One region of the Bacillus sp. FG16 genome, then DNA from elsewhere that is predicted to be linked to it. Evidence: predicted binding sites of a transcription regulator. Region 1 holds the regulator's gene; each other region holds the start of a gene.
The links. The regulator NrdR, encoded in region 1, represses ribonucleotide reductase genes. The targets are predictions, from matches to a motif close to AACACNATATATNGTGTT.
Positions count from the first base shown of each region.

Region 2: the regulator NrdR is predicted to act here: its motif matches at 3,144-3,161, upstream of ACODS7_RS03895 (anaerobic ribonucleoside triphosphate reductase).
Region 3: the regulator NrdR is predicted to act here: its motif matches at 2,401-2,418, upstream of nrdI (class Ib ribonucleoside-diphosphate reductase assembly flavoprotein NrdI).

Region 1 covers NZ_JBMDKC010000016.1:64,074-72,588, reverse strand. Annotated here, with positions in the region: gene dnaI (primosomal protein DnaI) at 1-699, opposite strand, end outside; gene ACODS7_RS08710 (replication initiation and membrane attachment family protein) at 733-2,142, opposite strand; gene nrdR (transcriptional regulator NrdR) at 2,295-2,756, opposite strand; gene speD (adenosylmethionine decarboxylase) at 3,040-3,423, opposite strand; gene ACODS7_RS08695 (glyceraldehyde-3-phosphate dehydrogenase) at 3,811-4,839, opposite strand; gene coaE (dephospho-CoA kinase) at 4,949-5,551, opposite strand; gene ytaF (sporulation membrane protein YtaF) at 5,603-6,235, opposite strand; gene mutM (DNA-formamidopyrimidine glycosylase) at 6,308-7,138, opposite strand; gene polA (DNA polymerase I) at 7,151-8,515, opposite strand, start outside.
Region 2 covers NZ_JBMDKC010000006.1:16,790-25,304, reverse strand. Annotated here, with positions in the region: gene sspN (acid-soluble spore protein SspN) at 1-49, shown strand, start outside; gene ACODS7_RS03915 (glycoside hydrolase family 18 protein) at 135-1,427, opposite strand; gene ACODS7_RS03910 (acyl-CoA thioesterase) at 1,537-1,956, shown strand; gene ACODS7_RS03905 (HesB/YadR/YfhF family protein) at 1,983-2,273, opposite strand; gene plsY (glycerol-3-phosphate 1-O-acyltransferase PlsY) at 2,382-2,978, opposite strand; gene ACODS7_RS03895 (anaerobic ribonucleoside triphosphate reductase) at 3,204-5,060, shown strand; gene nrdG (anaerobic ribonucleoside-triphosphate reductase activating protein) at 5,057-5,509, shown strand; gene ACODS7_RS03885 (response regulator transcription factor) at 5,528-6,205, shown strand; gene ACODS7_RS03880 (S1C family serine protease) at 6,409-7,650, shown strand; gene ACODS7_RS03875 (CoA-binding protein) at 7,730-8,143, shown strand.
Region 3 covers NZ_JBMDKC010000007.1:26,631-35,145, forward strand. Annotated here, with positions in the region: gene nrdE (class 1b ribonucleoside-diphosphate reductase subunit alpha) at 1-2,006, opposite strand, end outside; gene nrdI (class Ib ribonucleoside-diphosphate reductase assembly flavoprotein NrdI) at 1,993-2,352, opposite strand; gene ACODS7_RS04520 (hypothetical protein) at 2,830-3,147, opposite strand; gene ACODS7_RS04525 (hypothetical protein) at 3,247-3,441, opposite strand; gene ACODS7_RS04530 (GNAT family N-acetyltransferase) at 3,776-4,354, shown strand; gene ACODS7_RS04535 (phosphoglycerate mutase) at 4,390-4,992, opposite strand; gene ACODS7_RS04540 (hypothetical protein) at 5,082-5,237, opposite strand; gene ACODS7_RS04545 (YkvS family protein) at 5,498-5,683, shown strand; gene queF (preQ(1) synthase) at 5,732-6,229, opposite strand; gene queE (7-carboxy-7-deazaguanine synthase QueE) at 6,248-6,964, opposite strand; gene queD (6-carboxytetrahydropterin synthase QueD) at 6,957-7,448, opposite strand; gene queC (7-cyano-7-deazaguanine synthase QueC) at 7,448-8,110, opposite strand; PreQ1 riboswitch class I at 8,204-8,247, opposite strand; gene kinB (sporulation sensor histidine kinase KinB) at 8,454-8,515, shown strand, end outside.

The DNA of each region.
Region 1 (8,515 bases):
CCCGATATCATCTAACATTAGAACTTGTACGCGTTTAACCGCATCAATTTTTTCGCCAATCGAATTATCTTGAATCGAACTTTTAATTTCACGTAAAAATTCCGGGAAGTATACGAGCATCGAACTTATTTTCTTTCGAGCAAGCTCGTTCGCAATTGCTCCTAAAAGGTACGTTTTCCCTACACCAAATTTACCGTACAAATATAAACCTTGTGCTTTTTTTCCTGGTTCATATGTACTTAAAAATTCATTCGCTGCACCAATCGCATCGATACGTGCATTTAAATCAGAAGGGTCTAAGTTTTCCATAGTTGCCTGTAAAATATCCGTTGGCATATATACACTTTGAACGAGTTTTTCATATTTCTTTCTCTCGTCATATGCTACTTTTCTAACGCAGCGATCGTATTGAATATCAATCATTTTCCCTTGAATAACAAGCTTTGGCTCATACCCTTGCAGCATATTTTTACATGCACCCAAATCCGGACAATCTACGCAACCTACACTTTGTCCAATATATTCATATAACTTCACAAGACTGCGCTCAATCATAGAAGTCGTTACTTCACCTTTATGTTCGTCTATAAATTCTTTCACACGCGGATGCGCCATTACTTCTGCCTTTAATACTTCATATCTATTTTTAAAGTTTTCATTTTCCATTAATTTTGTAAATGAATTTTGAATATGCTCCATTTTCTCACCTCAAAGAGCGTTCATTCTCTTCTATTAATCACGCTTATATTTTTTTAACACTTCTTCTAATCGTTTTCGTTCATCTTCTAGCGTACTTGCATCTTTTTCTACACTTACATCTTTCTTCGCTGTTTCTTTCTCTTGTTCTTTCGGCTCTTCTTCCTTAAGCCAATCTGGCACCATTTCTTTTCGTACCGTTTTCTTCGCCGTACGGCCTTTTTTCTTCGTCTCAGCCCACTCTTGATATTGACGATTCTCTTCTTTCGCTAACGCCATCGCGTCCGCTACTGTGCCGACCTTTTTACGTGCCCAATGCCCAGCAATCTTCTCAACATACGTTTTCGCAAGTTTCATATCTGAGCGTAGCATAACGTAATAAATAAGTACATTCACAACTCCTGGTGTCAATTTTTGATTAATCATGACATCTTCAACAATTTGCAAGTCCGCTTTCGTTGCCTCTGCACCACCAGAAATCTCTTTCAATAGTTGTTTTGGCGAGATTTCCTCTAGCTGCTTTATTAGCATCTCCTCTTGTGATGAAGGCTCTTTCTCTTTCATCGTACGTGCAGCATGAGGCTGTACTCTTTCACTTAGTACCGGTAATGCTTGACCATTTTCAAATTGATACCAATCGCGCGCTCCTTTTCTAAGCCTTTCCATATCAATTGTTTGCATCTCTGTCACCGCACCAAGAACGATATTTTGCATCGATAACACATCTACACCATACACGTAAGCAAGTGTTATAACGCAGTCTCTTACTTGATCTGTAATCGCCTTTTTAGGAACAAGAGCGGACAATCCATCTACAAATAAAGAGAAATCAAAGAAATCATTCCAAACTTTCGGAGCGTCTCCCTTCTCGTTACTTGGCATAGTTGTCGTTTTTGGAATACGAAGGTCTTCTTGCGCATGCTCAAGCTGTCCTGGATTAAACGAACCAAACACATCATTGAAAGAGCGCGTAACATTTTCATAAGAAGCAAAATCAAATTCTTCTTCTAAGAAATATTGCTTTACTTGATTATATTTTGTCCGACTCAATCGATTGTATAAAAAGATACTTAAAACAATATCATCAAAAAACTGCTTCGGAGATAAAGGTGGTTGCAATTCATATATGAACATTCGAATATCTTTTTCTTTCTTAATATATACCTTCAAAAGCCCAATTGCCTCTAACTTTACTCGTTCCTCATATATTTCAGGAAGTTGCATTTGCATAGTCACCATAAGGGAATGATGTGTATTCTCTTTTCCAAATACACGACCTTGCTCTAGCTCCCCCCATAGTGTCATGTATAAGCTAAAAGCTCTACTACCTATTAACGGCTGATACAACATCGTTAATACTTTTCGGTCGTAATTATGCAGTAGCCCTTTCGCACTTACTTTATAACGATCAATCGGCAATAGCTCCATCCATGATTGTTTTTCCATTCTTGCTTTTCCTTTCTCTCATCCAATCTATCCTCTACTTCATTCGCTCTATCTTCATTATATAAATTCTTAGTGAAAAAGAGCTATTAGCTTACGCTTCTAGCTCTTTTATCCTATTACTTACGGTATGTAAAGAGAATAAAATACAACTTCTACTCTCTTTCTTTTTGCAGTATATCTTTTAATTCTTCAATAAATACATTTAAATCTTTAAATTGACGATATACAGAAGCAAAGCGTACGTAAGCAACATCATCAATATCGCGAAGTTCTTCCATAACAATTTCACCAATCATATCACTTTTCACTTCTGATATACCTAAATTACGCAGTTCACGTTCCACGCTTTGTGTTACTTCTTCTAATTGTCTTAAAGATACTGGTCTTTTTTCACACGCTTTAATTAAACCGCGTAAAATCTTTTCTTTATTAAACTCTTCTCTTGTGCCTTCTTTTTTAACAACGATAAGAGGTGACTCTTCTACCCTTTCAAAGGTCGTAAAGCGACTTAAACAACTTTCACACTCTCTTCTTCTTCGAATAGAGCGCCCCTCGTCTACCGGACGCGAATCTAACACTCTTGTACCATTATGAGAACAGGATGGACAACGCAATTCATTCACTCCTTTACACTATACTCTTTATTTTTCTCTACTCAATTCACCTAAAATATATATACAATATTATATAACTCATTCTAACTCTCTTACCACTTTAAGTTTCAGCGCATCACTTTATCATCTCATACTTAAAAATAAGATGGTATATAGGGCACTACCTCATTTGCAAGAGTCCAATTTATTCAACTAACAAGTACGTTATATTTTCCCTTTTTTATAAACTAAAAAAGAGGTGCATTATACACCTCTTTACATTTTAAATCAATTATGTTCTTTTTTAAAGAGCTTTTGTTTCTCTCTGCTTAATTTCGAAGCTACCAGTGCCTCGAGGAAGCTCGATGCTCTCACGCGTTTTCGCGTTTAAACCTTCTGCAATATATTCTGCAGCAACATTTGGATCAATACGATCCCCACAAGTATAAACATCAATACTTGCGTAACCGTGCTCCGGAAAGCTATGAATTGTTAAATGTGATTCTGAGATAATTACTACTCCACTTACACCTTGTGGTGCAAATTTATGGAAAGCAACCTCACGCACTTCAGCACCAGCTCTTAGTGCTGCATCCACAAATAATTGTTCAATATACGGCATGTCATTAAGCTTGTCGAAATCGCAATCCCAAAGTTCAGCGATCACGTGACGACCCATCGTATCCATAGTATCCATTCTACAGTTCCCCCTTGTAAATTTATTCTAACTGTTCGAATTGAAAACTAATTTGCAATTTGGCTTGCTCCACTACCACGGGGGAAAGTTAGTCCAGAGAGGTCCTAACCCTTTAAGTAGTGACTACGTACCTCAGCTCTTAAGTTTACGAGTGTTAGTATACTTTGTTTATTTTCATTTTGCAACAACAGTTTTTTCGATTTTCTGTCATATTTTCCTCTTTACTTTTCCCTAAAAAAAATAAACGATTCACAAATGCAGTAATCACAACGTTTCGTGGTATGTCCACTTTTTAAAATATACTTATATAATTTTTTTCCTTTTCAGAAAAAAATAAAAAAAGAGGGCAAATATTGCCTTGCCCTCTCCCTCATTCACTTAAATGTGTTGCACATTTTCTTGTTTCGCTAACTCTTCAACAACTAACGTTACAAGATCTACAACACGACGAGAGTAGCCCCACTCGTTATCATACCAAGCAAGTACTTTCACTTTACGATCACCCATTACCATTGTAGATAAACCATCAATAATAGCTGAGTGTGTATTTGTATTAAAGTCGATAGATACTAAAGGCTCTTCGCTGAATTCTACAATACCTTTTAACGCACCGTTTGCAACAGTTTTGAATGCATCGTTAATAGCTTCAACTGTTACATCACGTTTTACGTCTACTACTAAGTCAACAAGAGACACGTTTGGCGTTGGTACACGAAGTGCCATACCATGAAGTTTTCCGTTTAAATGCGGAAGAACTTTTGCTAGCGCTTTCGCAGCACCTGTCGTTGTCGGAATAATTGATTGTCCGCAAGCACGTGCTCTTCTTAAATCTTTATGTGGGTTATCAATATTTTTTTGGTCATTTGTATAAGCGTGAACTGTCGTCATTAAACCGTTTTCAATTCCGAACTGCTCATCTAACACCTTAACAACAGGCGCTAAACAGTTTGTTGTACAAGATGCATTTGAAATAACAGTATGTTTTGTAATATCTAATTGGTCTTCGTTCACACCAACTACAATTGTTACATCTTCATTTTTACCAGGCGCTGTTAAAATAACTTTTTTCGCTCCAGCTTCAACGTGAAGAATTGCTTTTTCTTTCGAATTAAATTTACCAGTTGCTTCAATTACAACTTCAACACCTAAATCTGTCCAAGGCAATTCCTTTGGATCGCGGTTGTTTAAAAGGCGAATCATTTTTCCATCAACTAATAAGTGATCTTCAAATGCTTCTACTGTTCCGTCAAACTTGCCATGAACTGTATCATATTTAATTAAGTGTGCTAACGTTTCAGATGGATAGCTTGCATTGATTGCTACAATTTCGAATGCGCTTTCTTTTATTGCTTGACGAAATACCATTCTCCCAATACGTCCAAATCCATTAATTGCCACACGAGTCATAATATGTTATCCCCCTTGAATGCGTTATACTATTTATCTCCAATCCCAATAATAGTATAACACAAAAAGGGGATATGTCACTAAGCATTTTCATTAATTTCACAATTTTTTAGTCAATAATGTTCCACTTCTTTAAAATTACCTGCAATTGTGTTTTCGTTCCCATAATTGTGCCATCATTATTTATCACTTCATCTGCATTTTTCACTTTTTCTGCTAACGGCATTTGAGATTGAATACGAGCTGTCGCTTCTTCTTCCGAAAAACCATTTCGTTTCATCAAACGTTCTAATTGTGTATCAGGCGTAACTGCTACAACTAAAATGCGGTCAACGAGACTTGTTAATTTGCTTTCAAATAAGAGAGGAATATCTAACACAATCGCTTGCATACCTTCTTTTATGTACATTTCCTTTTGTCTATTCATTTCCTCACGCACTGCAGGATGCACAATTTTATTTAACTGCAATCGTTTTTCTTCATTATAGAAAACGATGCTTCCCAATTTTGGACGATCCAGTTCCCCATCTTGTTGTATCACTTCCGCTCCAAACACTTCTACTATTTTGTTATATGCTGGTTTTCCTTGCTCTACAACTTCTCTTGCAATAATATCTGCATCAATAACTGGTATGCTCAGTTCACGAAACATTTCTGATACCGTACTTTTTCCGCTTGCAATGCCTCCCGTTAATCCAATTACTACTGTCATAATAATCCTCCTCATAATAAAAGGCGCGAAACTAATGTTCCACGCCCATACTTACATTTTCCAAATTCCAATAATGATGAGTAATACTCCAGGCAGGAATGTGAATTTTTGTAACCACTTCATATTTGATAAAACCGTTCCAAGTTTCATTCCAATAAATAAAAACAAAGAACTCATAACTGCAACTAATATCGCCATCATAGCGGGTGCATACCCTAATAAAGATGCACCAATTCCGGCACCAAATGAATCTACAGAAAGAGCTATACCAAGAAGTAATGCTTCTCCTGCAGAAATGGTGCCTGATTTATCAAAATCTGCAACAGTCGGTTTCCGTAAAATTTGAATCACTAGCCCTAGCGAGGCAATCTCTAATTTCCAGACCTTCTCCTCTTGCTTCGATTCTTCTTTTTTCTCACTTCGAAAAAATTGATATAATACCCAAATCCCTATTCCAATAAGAACAAGCCCACCGATACGCGTTGCGATAACAGGTGAAAATACTTTCGCGATCATATGTCCAATTCCCATTGAAACAAGCATAACAGCCGCTGAACACATTCCGATAATTATAATTGATCTTAGTGGAATTCTTACGCTTCTTAAACCATATGTTAGCCCTACACTACAGCTATCTAAGCTTAATGTAAAAGCTAATAAAATAAGAGATAAATAAAGGTACATCGGTAAGCTCCTCCCTTATACATAGCTCTGCTGTATGTATATGACAAATGCCTATCCGATGTTATCTCTTTTCTATATTCTTGGCTGACAAATTGGGCAGTAATGCGTTCCTCTTCCGCCAACAACTGTTTTTTCTAATATCGTACCGCAAGTTACACACGGTTCTCCTTTTTTTCCGTATACATTTAGGAGTTCTTGGAACGAACCAATTTGCCCTTGTGAGTTGATATACGTCCGAATTGTACTTCCGCCACGTTTTACTGCTTCGCCTAGCGTTGTAACGGTAGCCTCATAAATCCGCTCAATTTCTTCTACTGTTAAAGACGAAGCTTCTCGTTCCGGATGAATTCGAGAACGGAATAAGACTTCATCAACATATATATTTCCAAGCCCTACTAAAAGACGCTGGTCCAATAGCACAACTTTTATTTTACGATTTGTCTTTTTCAATCTTTCTTGTAAATACTGCGGTGTCAATTCAGCATCAAACGGCTCCGGACCTAAGTCAGCAAGAGGCATTTGGTTCATCTCTTCACCTTTCTTAAAGAGATGCATCGTACCAAACTTTCTCACATCTTTATAATGTAATTCAGTTCCATCTGTAAATAAGAAACGGACGTGCGTATGTTTATCAATCGGCTCATCCTCTTGATGTAGTAAAAACTTACCTTCCATACGCAAATGTGAAACAATAACATAATTTGTTACATATAGAAGCAAAAACTTTCCTCTTCGCTTTATATTTTCAATCTTCTCGCCTTTTAGCATTTCTTTAAAGATTTCTGCATCATCTGGTCGTTTCACTATTTTTGGATAAGTAACAATGACATCTTCAATCGTTTTTCCTGTTACAAGATTTTCAAGTGTCCGTCTGACGTTTTCAACCTCTGGTAATTCAGGCATTTCATCACTTCCTTATTTTGCGTCGTACCAAGTTGGACCGTAAGAATAATCAACTTTCAGCGGAACTGCGAGTTCAATTGCATGCTCCATTACTTCAGGTACAAGCTTCTCTAATTTTTCAATTTCTTCTTTTGGTGCTTCAAATATTAATTCATCGTGTACTTGCAGAAGAAGACGCGCTTGTAATCCTTCTTCTTCTAAACGATCTGCCATAATAATCATCGCTTTTTTAATAATATCTGCTGCAGTACCTTGAATTGGTGTATTCATCGCTGTACGCTCAGCGAAGCTACGTAAATTGAAATTACGACTCGTAATTTCTGGAATATAACGACGACGATTTAATAATGTAGCCACATATCCTTTTTGTTTCGCATCTTTTACGATGTCCTCCATGTATTCTTGTACACCAGGGAAACTTTCTAAATACTTTTCAATAAATTCCGCTGCTGCTTTTCTTGTAATTCCTAAGTTTTGTGAAAGACCATAATCACTAATACCATACACAATTCCGAAGTTAACAGCTTTCGCTTGTCGCCTCATATTTGAAGTTACTTCATCTTTTTCAACGCCAAATACATCCATAGCTGTTTTCGTATGAATATCCATGTCATGCTGGAATGCATCAACTAACCCTTTATCATTTGCAATATGAGCTAATACACGCAGTTCGATTTGTGAATAGTCAGCCGCATACATAATCCAACCTTCTTCTGATGGAACAAATGCCTGACGAATCTTTCTTCCTTCTTCTAATCGAATCGGGATATTTTGCAAGTTCGGATCCGTTGAACTTAATCGACCTGTTTGCGTTAATACTTGATTAAAGCGAGTATGAATTTTAGATGAATCTTCATGTACAACTTTCAGTAAACCTTCAATATAAGTTGAATTTAGTTTCCCTAATTGACGATAATGTAAAATGTTTGGAATAATCTCATGGCGATCCATAAGCTTTTCTAATACATCGGCTGACGTAGAATAACCTGTTTTCGTCTTTTTAATAACCGGTAAGTTTAAGTTCTCAAACAGAATTACACCAAGCTGCTTCGGTGAATTAATATTAAATTCTGTTCCCGCAAGCTTATAAATTTCCTGTTCCATTTCCTTTAATCTACCTGCAAGTTCTTCTCCCATATTACGAAGACGCTCCGTATCAACTTTTACACCTTTTACTTCCATATCAGCTAATACACGCGCAAGTGGCAATTCTAACTCTGTAAACAGTTCATATTGCTCATTCTTCTCTAACTCTTCAACGAATGTTTGCTTTACATCATATAATACATGCACTTTACGAGCTACATGCTCCGCTACTACATCTAACTCTGGAACAGCTCGTTTTGCACCTTTTCCGTAAACTTCTTCATCAGATTT
Region 2 (8,515 bases), on a different contig from region 1:
GCAAATGCAAGATCAAACAGGTAAACAACCGATTGTTGATAACGGTTAAAAAGGAGAATGTTATCATTCTTCTTTTTTGTGAGGAAATGAAAGATGAGTTTTTAGCAGTAATATGAAAAAAGGGCTGACTTTTGTCAGCCCTTTTTCGTAATCGTGAAATTTTCAACGAGTAAACGCCAATTTTGCGGGAATGGTAAACCGATTTTCCAGTAACTAATACCACCTATACCTTGTTCTTTCATTAAATTGAATTTACTTTGAACAGACCGTGAATCTTCAAACCAAACTTCGTGTTGCACGCCGTTTTCATCAAAATAATTAAAATGAGGAGCTTGGGCTGTGAAATCATAACGAATAGGAACATTATATTTACGAGCTAGTGCAACAGCTGCGACAGAGCTAATTGCTTTTGCGGGTGGATTTCCTTGTTTAAATGGAAGCTTCCAATCAAACCCGTATAAATTTTGCCCCATCATAATTTTTTGTGGAGGCATTTGAGATTTTGCATATTGAAGTACTTCTTTCACTGGACCGATAGGAGAAATCGCCATCGGTGGACCGCCTTGCCATCCCCAGTCATATGTCATAATGACGACGAAATCAACAATTTGCCCTTGCGCTTTATAATCGTGAGCTTCGAAAAATTTTCCCTTTTGATTTGAACTTGTTTTCGGTACGAGAGTTGTGCTCAATGTGTACCCGCTAGGTAATCGTGTTTTTACATTTCGTAAAAAGCGATTATACGCCTCGCGGTCTTCAGGTGCTACACTCTCGAAATCGAAATGAATGTCTCGCATGCCATATTTTTCAGCTGTTTGCAAAATGTTAGTAATAAATTTGTTTTGAATCGTTGCGTCGCGTAAAATAACTGATGTTAGATCGGCACTGAAATTACCATTTTCAATATTTGTAATAACGAGCATAGGGATTGTTTTACCTTGCGTTGCAATATTAGCGATTTTAGCTGTTTCAGTAGGTTCTTTTAATGTGCCATCTCTTTTTGCCTCAAAACTAAAATAAGCTAAGTATGTTAAGAATGGATTGATGGCACGTGTAGCATTAACTAAACTCTCTTTAATCGGTATAGTTGAAGGTTGTAAATAAGCGATGGATTCTACAGCTCGTTTTGTACCTTTTGGTACGTATAATTGTTGTCCGACATGGAGAATAGATTTTAAAGATAAATTATTCACTTTAGCTAAACTAGCGAGGGGGACATTATATGTTTGAGAAATTCGATATAGGCTGTCACCAGGCTGTACATAATAATTATTCCCTTTCGTATTAACGATAAGTGCCTGACCAACAACGAGTGTTTCAGCTGGATTTAATCCATTGTCTTTTACTATTTCGTCAGGTGTTGATCCATATTTTGATGCCAAGCTATATACGCTATCACCACTACGAACAGTTACAATTTGAATCATATGCTGGCTCCTTTCGGGAAAAGATTCACTATTTTTATTTTATTTTTGATGTCACTGTATTATGATTAAATGTATGCAAGGTAGCAGAAGTGAAAGAAGGCGAATACATATGTTTGTAGCAGAACATGAAGTTGAAATCCGTTATGCGGAAACAGATCAAATGGGTGTTGTTTACCATTCAAACTACTTAGTGTGGCTTGAGTTAGGTCGCACGAAACTTATACAAGATTTAGGTTTTTCATATGTTGAAATGGAGAAAGAAGGAATTATTTCTCCTGTGTTAGATTTACAAATTTCATACCGTAAAGCGATGCGTTACGGAGAAAAAGCAATCGTAAAAACATGGGTAGATACTGTGAGCCCACTTCGCGTTGTATATGGATATGAAATATATAATGGTGATGGTGAACTTTGTATTACTGCAAGCACGACGAATATTTGTGCGAAAAAAGAAGGGTTCCGCCCTGTATCATTTAAAAAGTTATATCCTGAGTGGTATGCGAAATATGAGGAAATTAAGAAAAAATAAAAAAGCGTGGCAGAAGCCACGTTTTTTTATTTTTCATAATTAAATTGTGGGAAGTCGTCACCTTCGTTAAGTGTAACAGATAAATTATGTCCATCGAAGAACCATTCATCATCGCCTTCAATAAAGAAATTAATACCTTCTTCTTGAATTTGAACAGCAGGATGTGCAGGATCATCTTTACGAATACCTAAAGAAAGTCCTTTTTGCACAGTACTGCAACCACCGTATTGTACGAAAAAGCGTAGTGTTTCATTTGATTGTAAGTTTAATTCAGTTTTATACCATTGTGCTGCTTCTTTTGTTACGGAAAGATTCATGTATAGTTCCTCCAAATTATGTTGCTTTTTCTTTAGTATAAAAAATAACGCAAAAAGACGCTATTAATATGCTTCACGTTTTCTTTTTGCGTTATGTGGGTTACGATCTTATTTTTGCTTTTTTGAAAAGTTTGCTTTAGGCTCAGTTTTATTTATAATTCGTCTGATATTTGCACGGTGTTTATAAATAACCATACCTGCTAATAAACACATCGCAATAATGAAGATTTTATCCCCGCTAACAATGGATGCAATAACAGCAACAACTGCTGTTACCATAGAAGAAAGTGATACGTATCTTGTTGTAAATAAAAGGGTGAAAAATACAACAGCTAATATTGCAAAAACAACTGGTGAATAGCATAATAGCACCCCAGCAGAAGTTGCAACTGCTTTACCACCGCGGAATTTCGCGAAGATTGGGTAGACATGTCCAAGAACAGCCGCTAACCCGAACCATAGTGGGTGAATATCTAATCCGAAAATCATTGGTAGACTTGTTGCTAATGTCCCTTTTAAAATGTCAGCAATTGTAACGGTAAAACCTGCTTTTTTCCCTAATGTGCGGAATGTGTTTGTTCCGCCTAGATTACCGCTCCCGTGCTCACGAATATCGATTCCGTAGCCAATTTTTCCAACAACTAGTGCAAATGGAATCGAGCCAAGTAAGTAGGCAACGATAAATAAAAGATATGTAGTAATCATAAGTTCAGTCTCCTTTATTCAAATGTGTTGATAAAGGGTAAAAAGAGTTTTTCCCGTATATTGTACCATACATTTGTAAAGAGCACATTTCTTTTTTGTAAATGAAAAATTCATTATTTCGTGAAAAAAATTTCACAGTAATGTTACATTTCTCACAGAAACAGTAAGACTATATGTAGTAACATTTTAATCACAAGACAACAACATATTGGTGGAGGGTTATAAATGTTACGAAATATTACACGTGGAGAAGAATTAATGAAAGTGTTTGAGACGATAGTCCACGGCAATGAACAAGATTTAATGCAAGAAAATGCAAATGTAGACGGCCGCTCTCCAATGGGCGTAATGGGAACGTTCGCATCTGAGAGTGCAAAATATTATGCTGTTGAGAATTTATTGTCAGATCAAGTGAAAAAAGCGATAAATGAAAATATATTATATCCACATGATTTAGATTTTTATACGACAGGAACGACGACTTGTTCGCAAATTCCGTTAGCGCAAATGCTTGCTAACGGTTTTCATACTGGACATGGACATATGAGACAACCGCAAGACATTAAAAGTGCATTGGCTCTTTCGTCTATTATTTTTCAAGCGAATCAAAATATGCAGCATGGTGGTCAATCGTTTGCACTCTTTGATATTGATTTAGCACCTTATGTACGAAAAACAATTGAGAGACATAAAAAACGATTACAATCATATCCGCTTACGAAAGAACAAATAGAAGAATTCGCGTGGAAAGAAACGGAAAATGATACGTATCAAGCGTGTGAGGCTTTCGTTCATAATTCGAATAGTATGCATAGTAGGGGCGGAGGACAAGTACCGTTTATTTCTATTAATTACGGAACAGACACATCAAAAGAAGGAAGACTGTTAATTAAACAACTTTTAAAAGCGACACAAGCTGGGCTTGGTAAAGGAGAGACACCGATTTTTCCGATTCAAATTTTCAAGATGAAAAAAGGTGTGAATTTTGAAGAAAGTGATCCGAACTACGATTTATTTGAATTAGCATTAGAGACAACTGCAGAGCGATTATTCCCTAACTTTTCATTTTTAGATGCTCCGTTTAATGCAGTGCATTATGATGGAAGACCAGAAAGTGAAGTATGTTACATGGGATGTCGTACCCGTGTTATGTCTAATATACATGGAGAAGAAACAGCGATTGGTAGAGGGAATTTATCATTTACGTCTATTAATTTAGTGAAATTAGCGTTAATTAGTGGTTCAAAAGAAGCATTTTTTGAAGCGCTAAACTACTATTTAGATTTAGGAATTAAGCAGCTATTAGAAAGATTTGCGTATCAATGTACGAAGCGAGCAAGAGATTTTCAGTTTTTATATTCACAAGGTGTATGGCGTGGTGGAGAAACATTGCAGCCTGAAGACTCCGTAGCTTCGATTTTAAAACAAGGGACGTTAAGTATTGGTTTTATCGGTCTTGCGGAATGTTTAGTAGCTTTAACAGGAAAGCATCATGGGGAAGATGAAGAATCATGGAAACTTGGGTATGAAATTATTTCCTTTATGAGAGATAGAATGGATAAAGCGACAGAAGAACATCAACTGAATTTCTCGATAATTGCAACTCCAGCGGAAGGATTGTCAGGGAAGTTTGTGAAAAAAGATAGAGAAGAATTTGGCGTGATTAGCGGTATAACGAACCATAATTACTATACGAATTCATTCCATATTCCAGTTTATTATAACATTCAAGCGATAAAAAAAATCCGTTTAGAAGGCCCGTTCCATGCTCTATGTAATGGAGGACACATTACGTATATTGAACTAGACGGAGCAGCAATGCATAACAAAAAGGCATTAAAACAAATTGTACAAGCCATGGCAGAACATGGTGTTGGATACGGTTCAATTAATCATCCTGTTGACCGTTGTAAGTGCTGTAGTTATCACGGGGTTATTGGAAATGAATGTCCAAGTTGCGGGAATGAAGATGAGGCTAATATAGAAAGAATTCGCCGCATAACAGGCTATCTTGTAGGAGATATGTCGAAGTGGAATAGTGCGAAACGTAGTGAAGAGATAGATCGGGTGAAACATAAATGAAAGTGATGAATATTATTCATGATAGTGTAGTAGATGGAGAAGGATTACGGACGGTCGTGTTTTTTGCGGGCTGTCCGCATCGTTGTGTCGGTTGCCATAATCCAAAATCGTGGAATATTTGCAACGGAACGGAAATGACAGTAGAAGAAATTGTGAAAGAGATTGCAAGTAATCCATTAACTGATGTAACATTTTCAGGTGGAGATCCATTTTTTCAAGCTGCTGAAGTAAAAAAGGTAGCAAAGATCGTGAAAGATTTGAAAAAAAACCTATGGATGTATACAGGTTATACGTTAGAAGAGATACAGAGTTCTCAAAATAATGATATGATAGAGTTGTTACATTATGGGGATGTTTTGGTCGATGGAAGGTTTGAAATTGAGAAAAAAGATTTAACACTTCCATTTCGCGGAAGCTCCAATCAACGTATTATTCGATTGAAAGAGTAAAAAGGCGGGATAGATTATATGAATAAAACAGTATTGCTTGTTGAAGATGAAAGAAGACTACGTGAAATTGTTAGTGATTATTTTCGTAATGAAGGCTTTGAAGTAATCGAAGCAGAAGATGGAAAAAAAGCGTTAGAGTTATTTGCAGAGCATGAAATTGATTTAATTATGTTAGATATTATGTTACCGGAAATAGATGGATGGTCTGTTTGTAGACGAATTAGAAAAGAATCAGCAGTACCAATTATTATGTTGACAGCACGTTCGGATGAGGATGATACATTGTTAGGTTTCGAATTAGGTGCAGACGAGTATGTAACGAAACCATTTAGCCCGAAAGTGTTAGTAGCTCGCGCGAAGACGTTATTGAAACGTGCGGATGGTGCGGTAGGAGTAGCGGAAGAAAATGCTATGTCTTTAGCTGGAATAGAAGTGAATCGTCTATCTAGAACTGTTTTAGTAGATGGAGAAGAAATTATATTGACACATAAAGAATTTGAACTTCTCGTTTATTTAATGGAGAACAAAGGAATCGTGTTATCACGTCAACATTTATTAGACCAGTTATGGGGATATGACTATTACGGTGATGACCGAACGGTTGATACCCATATTAAAAAACTTCGAAATAAGCTGGGAGATAAAGCGACGCATATCGGTACTGTTATTCGAGTTGGTTATAAATTTGAAGAATAATCTAGAACGATTTGTGTAATTTAGCCTAGGAAAATGGCGATTTGATACTCTCTTTTGAAGGTAGAATGTACAAAAAATACTTTTCTTGTCTACAATGTTAGATAGGAGTATTTTTTTAATTGGATTTCACGATGAGTTCACAAGAAGGACACAAAACGTGACTATACTGAAAATACGAATTCACCAGAGAGGGGAAATAAAACATGGGATATTACGACGGACCAAATTTAAATGAAGAGCATAGTGAAACGAGAGAAGTGAGAAAATCAGGTAGTAAAAAAGGCTATTTCTTCACAGGTTTAGTGGGGGCTGTAGTCGGAGCGGTTTCGATTAGTTTTGCAGCACCATATATGCCATGGGCTCAAAATAATGGAGCGCCAGTATCATCATTTAGTTCGGATTCAAAAGTAGAAGGTACTGTAGTTCCAGTTGTAAATAAAGCGAAAAATGAAACTGATTTACCTGGTATGATTGAAGGGGCGAAAGATGTTGTTGTAGGTGTTATTAATATGCAACAAAGTGTTGATCCATTTGCGATGCAACCGACAGGTCAAGAACAACAAGCTGGTTCAGGATCAGGTGTTATTTATAAAAAAGCAGGAAATAAAGCATATATTGTAACAAACAACCACGTAGTAGATGGAGCAAATAAACTTGCTGTAAAACTAAGTGATGGTAAAAAGGTAGATGCAAAGTTAGTAGGGAAAGATCCTTGGTTAGATTTAGCTGTTGTTGAAATTGACGGATCTAATGTGAATAAAGTTGCAACTTTAGGTGACTCAAGTAAAATCCGTGCGGGTGAAAAAGCAATTGCAATCGGTAACCCACTTGGATTTGACGGAAGTGTAACGGAAGGTATAATCAGTAGTAAAGAACGCGAAATCCCAGTTGATATTGATGGCGATAAACGCCCAGATTGGCAAGCACAAGTTATTCAAACTGATGCAGCGATTAACCCTGGTAATAGTGGTGGTGCATTATTTAACCAAAACGGTGAAATAATTGGGATTAATTCAAGTAAAATTGCACAACAAGAAGTTGAAGGAATTGGATTTGCTATTCCAATTAATATCGCAAAGCCAGTTATTGAATCACTTGAAAAAGACGGAGTAGTAAAACGTCCAGCTCTTGGAGTAGGTGTCGTTTCGTTAGAAGATGTGCAAGCTTATGCAGTCAATCAATTGAAAGTACCGAAAGAAGTAACTAATGGTGTTGTATTAGGTAAAATTTATCCAATATCACCGGCAGAAAAAGCTGGTTTAGAGCAATATGATATTGTAGTAGCATTAGATGATCAAAAAGTAGAAAACTCACTTCAATTCCGTAAATATTTATATGAGAAGAAAAAAGTAGGCGAGAAAGTAGAAGTTACTTTCTATCGTAACGGTCAAAAAATGACGAAAACAGCTACTTTAGCAGATAATTCAGCTACAAAGAATCAATAATCGAAATAAAAGAAAGTCTCTTTCATATTGAAAGAGACTTTCTTTATCGGCTATACTAAAGGAATAGGAGGGATTAATTATGACAATTGAAAACCCAACTCGTACGGAAATTGGTGAAGTATTAAAGAAAAGCAAAACAATTGCGGTTGTTGGATTATCAGATAAGCCAGAACGTACATCGTATATGGTTTCAAAAGCAATGCAAGATGCTGGATACCGCATTATTCCAGTTAATCCAACAGTAGATGAGGTGCTTGGAGAAAAGGCAGTTTCTTCACTAAAGGATATTAAGGAACACGTTGACATTGTAAATGTATTTCGTCGCTCAGAGTTTTTAATGGATGTTGCAAAAGAATTTGTAGAGATTGATGCAGATGTTTTTTGGGCACAATTAGGAGTACAAGATGAAGATACATATAAATTTTTAAAAGAAAAAGACTATACTGTAATAATGGATCGTTGTATTAAAGTAGAACATGCGATGACAAAATAGTATAGATTTAAAGGTAGAAAGATTGATTCAGCCCTCATTATAGATAAGTAGGGCCGATGAACGAGGTGTTCATCATGAGATTTTTTAAAGGCTGTTTTTGGGGATTGTTATTTGTAATCCCATTTTGGATCTTGATCATTTGGATCATAATAAAGGTTTGGAATGTGTAATCTTGGAATACATATCCATTTCTCGTTGACAAACGATTATTTTTCTGAAATAGTAGCCTAGAGGAATCCTTGTGAGAAAACAAGGATTTTTCTATTGAAGATGGTATATAAAAGAGATAAGATAACTTGCCAAAACTATAGTCGAGGCGTTATTCTATAATAGAAACATATGTTCTGATTTTGGATTAGGAAAGGGGCAAGG
Region 3 (8,515 bases), on a different contig from region 1:
TGTGCATAGATGTAGTAACGTGCTAATTCACGTGTTGAAATATCACTATTAACGTAAAGAATTGTACTAATTCCTTGGTCAATATGTTCTTGAATTTCTGCGATTAAATCAATTAATTTAAACTGATTCATATCGTAAGAAGATTTATAGTACCAGAACGTATCTTTTGATAAATACGGCATTGGATAATATGTTGTCGCGTTCGCATATGTTCTTGATTCGATTTGACTTACGATCGGCATTACGCTTGAAGTTGCATTTTGAACGTAACTGATTGATTGTGTTGGAGCAATGGCAAGACGATATGAGTTGTATAAACCATTCTTTTGCACTTGCTCTTTTAAACTTGTCCAATCTTCTTTTGTTGGAATATGAATTCCTTCAAATAGTTGCTGAACTTTTTCAGTTACTGGGCTGTAATCTGTCGTTTCATACTTTTCAAAGTATGTGCCATTCGCATAATCAGATTTATCGAAGTCTTTAAATGTCTCGCCTTTTTCTGTAGCGATTTCCATACTTTTCTCAATAGAGTAGTAATTTAACATCATAAAGAATGTACGAGCGAATTCTTTCGCTTCTGCACTTTCATAAGCGATTTTATTTTTTGCTAAATATCCGTGTAAGTTCATTGCTCCAAGTCCAACTGAATGAAGCTCGTCATTTGCTTTTTTCACAGTTGGTGCATTCGGAATAATCGTCATATCAGAAACAGCTGTTAAAGCTTCCATTCCCGCATGAACTGCTTCACGAATTTCTTTATTTTCCATTACGTTTACGATATTTAACGATCCTAAGTTACAGTTAATATCACGACGGATAATGTCATCTGTACCGTAATCATTTATTTCTGAAGTTTCTTGAAGCTGGAAGATTTCTGTACATAAGTTCGACATCTTCACAGTTCCAATATCCTTCAATGGATGTTGATTATTTGCATTTGATTTAAACATTAAGTATGGGTAACCAGACTCAAGCTGAATCATAGCGATTTTAATAAGCATATCACGTGCACTAATATCTAGTGGCTTCTTCTTCACTTTCGGATTGCTCATTAATTCATCATACATTTCATCAATGTCAATATCATCTAAATGCTTGCCATATTCTTTATAAACCGTATAAGGCGCGAAAACATGGAAAGGTTCGTTTTTCTCAGCAAGCTCAAAGAACTTACTTGGAACGATAATTCCGATTGATAGAGACTGAATACGGCTCTTCTCATCGGCATTTATTTTTTTTGTATCAAGGAATTCAATAATATCCCAATGGAAAATGTTTAAATATACTGCACCGGCACCTTTTCGTTGGCCAAGCTGATTCGCATATGAAAACGAATCTTCAAGCAACTTCATAACAGGTACTACGCCACTTGCAGCGTTGTCAATACCTTTAATTTGCTCACCGCGTGCGCGTAGCTTAGATAAGTTTAAAGCTACTCCCCCGCCGATTTTCGATAATTGCATCGCAGTATTAATGTTAAAGCCGATTGAATTTAAGCTATCGTCCATCTCTAACAAGAAACAAGACACCATTTCTCCTCTTCTGCTTCTTCCCGCATTTAAAAAGGTTGGTGTCGCTGGTTGGTAGTTTTGTTTTACAATCATGCTTGCGAATTGTCTTGCTTTCGAAACATCACCGCGTCCTAAGTATAATGAAACAATTGCTACACGATCTTCATAGCTTTCTAAGTATTGTTTTTGATCATTCGTTTTTAACGCATAATCTTTGTAGAACTTAGATGCTGCCATATAAGATTGGAACTCGAAGTTTTCACCATAAGCGATGTTATATACTTCCTCTACTTCCTCCAAGCTATACTCGTCCAGAACGTTGTAATAGTAATCATGTTCTTTCATATACTCCATTCGCTCTGCCACGCTATTAAAAGGAACGGTATTCTCTCTAGCTTCTTCCATAAAGACTTCTAATGCCTCTTTATCTTTATGAAGCTGATAAAAACCGTCCTGCATTTGCGTGATTTCATTATTCAGTTCAATGTGTCGCAATCTCCCGCACCCTTTCCTTAAAATATTCTACATCGTTATTTGTTCCAGATAACTCAAATTTTGATACAATAGGCACTTCATATTTAGTAGAAATCTTGTCAGCACTTGCACCGAACATGTCTCCCCAGTTACGATTGCCGCTTGCAGATACGCCTTTTAATTTTTCATTATTGCGCTCTAAAAAGTCTAAAACACGTTCTGGTACATTGCCAAAACCTGTTGTATACGTAATAAGAATAAAGTCTTCATCTATTACTAGATCTTCATCAATTTGAACGGCCGGCATATTTAATTTGTGAATGAAACGCTTCACGTTTCCTGTCATAGAATCATATGCAACTAACATTTCCGACCCTCCCTCTCAAATCTATATTCTCTATATGTTGTTCTTGATTTCTCTATATATTGTATTACGTTTCAAAATAAGACACAAGATATATGTATAAATTCTTTCTTTTTTTAAATTTTACTTTTCGACATGATAGCCGTTTTTTTTCAATACAATGACTATGAAACAACATTCTAAAACTCATGTCAATAAAGTGCTTTTCAAAAAAGTTGTCAACGAATTTAACCTTATTTTTAAAAAAGTTAACAATATATTTTGTCATAAAACGGTAGATGCTGGAGAAATATATTTCTCCAGCATCACGCAAAAAAGAACAGATATGAAACTATAATCTGCTCTAAAAAACGATTACATTTATCAAATTTACCTTATTAAATATATTATACATATACTTTCGTTTTTCGTTACATACTAAAAGATAACTATTATAGAAAAAGATTATTATTATGGAACTTCAATTTATTTATGAAAAGTTTATTCAGAGTGCTCAATACGCAAAATATCTTTTACAAATATGTGATGTGGATTTTCATCTTTATCAAGCATTGTACATACAGGAGCCTCTTCATCAAAGTATACAATCATTCCTTCTACGTACTGATATGTATGTTGAACTTGTACAGTTACTTTAATTTCTATCGCTTCTTCATATGCTCTTTTTATTTTCTGAAGCATTTTTGCTGAACATTTTCGTTTCTCTGGATACATAACCATTCCCATAAATCTATTGCCGGCTCTATCTTTCCACATATAATCCCAATGTGGTAAAATGCTTTGTTTAAAATCGCCCATAATTCCCCTCTCCTTTATCTTTTATTTATCCCACATTAAACGTCCGGTTGGTGAAGGCTACTAATTAGTGAAGGATGCCCTGCTGATCAAAATTCCCCTTTATGAACGTGGCGTTTCTGAATATGTATAAATCACTTGCCCGCCTCGCTGTGCGTTACCAATGAAATGCTTAAAGTCTTCTCTATTTACAACAACTTCTCTGAACGTATAAAATACATCTTTCGTAACAACATACTCCGTTATTTCACCATTTTTCAGCTGATCTAAAATTGTATTTGCTAATTCTTTATCCATGTATTTCACCTCTCTGCAATATTTTATTCTATCGTATATTCTATAGGTCAACAACTGTAAAATTATCCCGCTATTTGCGGGTAATCCGATTGGTGCTGACTACTAATCAGTCGTGGAATGAACAAAAAATCTTACTGATTAACATTTCACTTTATCTCGTTGTTATGCCATGATTTTATTTTCGTTATTTCGCAAACAATATCGTTTTACTATATGTCCACTAAATATCATATACTAACATAGCTACTTCTCTATATCAAACATTTCGGCATTCAATTATGCAAAGTTCCATACCACTATGCTACAATATACAAATAGAACTAGGAGGGATACTATGATTCGGAAAGCAAAAAAGACAGATGCAATGGCAATAGCTCCTTTATTGTATAATGCTCTGCATGAAATTGCTGAAAAAATCACAGGTAGCACAGTTGAAGCAGAAGTATTACTAGGACTTGAGACATGGTTCTCAAAAGAAAATAACCGTCTGAGCTACGAAAACTGTTTTATTTATGAACAAGACGAGAGTGCAGTTGGAATTATTGTCGCTTATCACGGTAGTGAAGCAACACAGCTTGACGCACCAATTGTACATCACTTAAGAGAATTACATAAAGATGAATCGATTACGTTAGAAAAAGAAGCTGAGCTTGATGAGTATTACATTGATACATTATCAGTTTCAAGTGCACACGGTGGAAAAGGTATTGGTTCTAAATTAATTGAAGCTGCCGAAATCTATGCAACTGAAAAAGGGCATGAAAAAATCGCTTTACTTGTTAATTTAGAAAACACACGCGCCTATTCACTATACGAAAAGTTAGGTTATAAAAAAGATGAAATTGTTATGCTAGTAGGCGAACCTTATGCTCATCTCGTAAAACCATTAAACGTCAAAATTTCTATATCTTAAAAAGAAAGCACACGATTTATATAAATCGTGTGCTTTTATGTTAAATTCGTATTTAATATATTTCCATCCATCGCCTCGTGAAACGTATATGTTGTACATCCCCATGGCTTTCTATGCAAAATAGGAGAACCAGACCATCCCATTGCCCTCAGCTCCGTTCCAATCATCGAATTAAAATAATTATGACCTACAAGAGCAATACTTCCATGTACGAGAGCATAACGATGTAACAGGTAAGCCGCTTGCCTTGCCCTCTCTCTTACTTCCTTATAAGACTCAACATCTTTATGGTAGCCAAGTATCCATAATGTGCGTCCAATGAACATCCATACCTTAATTGTGCATTTCAACCACTTCGGAGCAAAAAAGTATGAAGGAACTTCAGCTTCTCTAAAAAGAGAGTTTTGCATAAAAGATAAAGAATCCGTTAATTCAGCTGCTGATTGTACAGCACGCCTTTGATCACTTGTTAAGACAAATTTCGCTGCTTCAATTGCCTCTATTGTTTCTATCGGCATTTTAGCTTTTTGTATCATTGACTCGGAATCATACTGTTTCATCCATTCGTGAAATGAATTAATTGTCATCGGTTCTCTTATAAGACCTAAACAACCATGACGAATAAAAGAAATCTTCATTCTTTTCACTCTCCATTCATCACTTACGAACTCTATTATGCACTAGTTCTAAACATCATACCACGCAAGAAAAGAAAGTCATATACCTTTTACATCTCCCCACCACTATCATGTGTTATCGAAGCATGGATACTATCCATCCCATCAAAATATGTACTCGTATCATATTGACGAATCTTTTTTAAATGCATATAAGAAAATAAAAATAACATTAAAGCTATAACACTCCCCACAAATTCAAACATCATTTTACCGCCTCTAATTTCTCCCACTTCAGCAGGTTATTCTACTTTTTCATTATACCTCGATATAAAGATTCCCGCATTTTTGCTATTTTTTTCAAATAACATGGATTTTCTACATATTTTCTTACAAAAAGTGAATATTTTTCGAATTTTTACTTTGGAAACATTTACAAAGTAGGAAATATGGTTCAAAATAGGAGGAAATAAAAAAACCCAAATTTATTCTTTTTTTGGGAAAACTGTAACAAGGAGAGTTGCTTATGCAGATCGCAGAAACTGGAGATATCATCGAATTTAAAGGTGGAATGCAAGGCCGTGTTCAAAAAGTAAATCAAAACTCTGTTATTGTTGATATAACAATTATGAAGAATTTTAGAGAACTAGATATGGAACCTCTTACAGTTGTAAGTCATAAAAACTATACTGTCGTTAATCAAAATGCATAATATAATAGAAAGAAAGGGCCTGTATACTATACAGGCCCTTTCTTTCTATTAACGATTATCAATTGTTTCCGGATATAGATCGTGGTTCATCATGCGGTAGTCAGCCATTTGTTCATACTTTGTCCCTGGGCGACCGTAGTTGCAGTATGGATCAATTGAAATACCACCACGTGGTGTAAATTTCCCCCATACCTCAATGTAACGTGGATCCATTAATTTAATTAAATCGTTCATGATAACGTTCATGCAATCTTCGTGGAAATCACCATGATTGCGGAAACTAAATAAATACAACTTTAAAGATTTACTCTCTACCATTTTTTGCTCTGGAATATAGCTAATATAAATTGTTGCAAAATCTGGTTGTCCTGTTTTCGGGCATAAACTTGTAAATTCAGGACAATTGAATTTTACAAAATAATCACGGTTTGGATGATTATTATCAAATACCTCTAATATTTCTGGGCTATATTCAAATAAATATTTTGTATTTTGATTTCCTAGTAATGTTACATCTTTTAAATCTTCATCTAATCTTCCTGTCATTTTAAACATCCCTTCTCGTTATACGCCGCGTTTATTTCCCCATACTAACGCATGAAGCTGAGGCAATACTTTTGCATCATTCATCTCTTTACAATTTACAGCTTTATCAATCAGCCACTCATACTTATCTAATAATTTTTTAATAAGCATCGCATCATCCACTGTTTTTGTATCATCGTTTCCTACTTGCAGGAAAAATGGTACACCTGGATAACGTTCGTGCATCTTAACTGCATATTCAAAATCATGATCATCGAATACTACTACTTTTAAACTAATATCTTTTCCTGCTAGTTTCTGAATAATAGCATCTAACTTCTGAAAATCTGTTTTCATCGTCGAACTTGGTGGTTTTGGAGAAATTGTTACCTCATCAATTTGAAGTAACCAATCTTGCCATTTACTCCCTTGTGTTTCAATTGCCGTTCGCATTCCATTTTCTTTTAATATAGAAAGAAGAAACTCAATATTTTTCAGTAATGCCGGATTTCCGCCTGAAATCGTAACATGAGAAAAATTTTCTCCTCCAATTGCAACAAGCTCGTCCCAAATACCTTCTGCTGTCATCTGTCTAATTTGATCTTTAGCCGATCCATCCCACGTAAAAGCAGAATCACACCAAGCGCAGCTATAATCACAACCAGCTGTACGGATAAACATTGTCTTTTGTCCTACGACCATTCCCTCACCTTGAATAGTCGGACCGAATATTTCTAAGACAGGGATTTTACTCATCGAGCATCCACTCCCGTCTTACTTCCGCATAACTAGTCGGCGTCTCAAATAGACGAACAAATTCAACGCGAGCTCCTTTATATTCGTTCACTCGATTCTCTTTTGTTAGTGCTTCTGCCATTTTTTCATAAATCCAAACGACCATATTTTCAGCAGTCGTATTCATTGCTGGTAACGTTTCGTTTAAATAACGATGATCTAAATAAATTTCTATTTCATTCTTCCAAATTTCTTTTATATCTCCAAAGTCAATTGCAAGACCTATTTCATTTACATATCCACTAATTCCAAATACAACTTTATATGTGTGACCATGTAAGTTTTTACATTTCCCTTCATAACAATGTAAATGGTGTGCTGCATCAAATGTAAATTCCTTGCTGACCATTACTCTTTTATTATGATATTTGAGTTGTTTACGCTGAATATCCTTGTCCATTTTTTGCAAATTCTCTACGATGCGAAATCCAAAAAAGTTATCCATTAGTTGTTCGCTCCTTCGCGTTCTTGTAGGTACGTATCTAATCCTGCTTTACGAAGTTGACATGCTGGACATTCACCGCAACCATCACCAATGATTCCGTTATAACATGTTAATGTTTTTTCTCGAACAAACTCAAATGCTCCAAGTTCATCTGATAATTTCCATGTTTCAGCTTTATCAATCCACATAAGTGGCGTGTGAATGACAAACGGGAAATCCATAGATAAATTTAAAGTAACGTTTAACGATTTCACAAACACGTCACGGCAGTCTGGATAACCACTGAAATCAGTTTCACATACACCCGTTACAATATGACGTGCTCCAACTTGTTTTGCCAATACAGCAGCAAATGATAGGAAGAGTAAATTTCGTCCATCTACAAATGTCGACGGCAATTCACCTTCTTCATGTGTAATCTCCATATCCGTTCTCGTTAACGCATTTGGAGCAAGTTGATTTAATAGACTCATATCTAGTACCGTATGCTTTATTCCTAGCTCTTTTGCAATTTCCGCTGCACAATCAATTTCTAGCTTATGACGTTGATTGTAATTAAACGTTACAGCTTCTACCTCTGCAAACTGCTCTATTGCCCAAAATAAACATGTTGTACTATCTTGTCCTCCACTAAAAACAACAACTGCTTTTTCTTTTTTCATTTCACTCATTCTCCTTCTCTACTATAAATAAGAAGAAAGAACGTTCTTGAACTGTCACAATAAAAAAACAAAACAATACCTAAGGATATTGTTGTTTCCATAGTTTTTTATAGAGGGAGTTCGCGAACCTCTCCCGCGCGGTGCACGGAATTTCTTCTTTCATTGACACAGCTTATTGTAACATATTGTATACTAGCGTAAAAATTTCTGATTTTTCCGCTATTTATCATTTCATTTCTTTCATTTTATAGTATGATTAATTTAATATAAGCAGAGAGGAGGCATCCCACTGAAATCCTTTATTATTTATCTCTTTTTAAATATATTATTCATCCTTATTACAATGCTCGTATATCATTTATTTTGGAATCAAAAAGGGAAACGCTCTCCTAAATTAAATTCAGC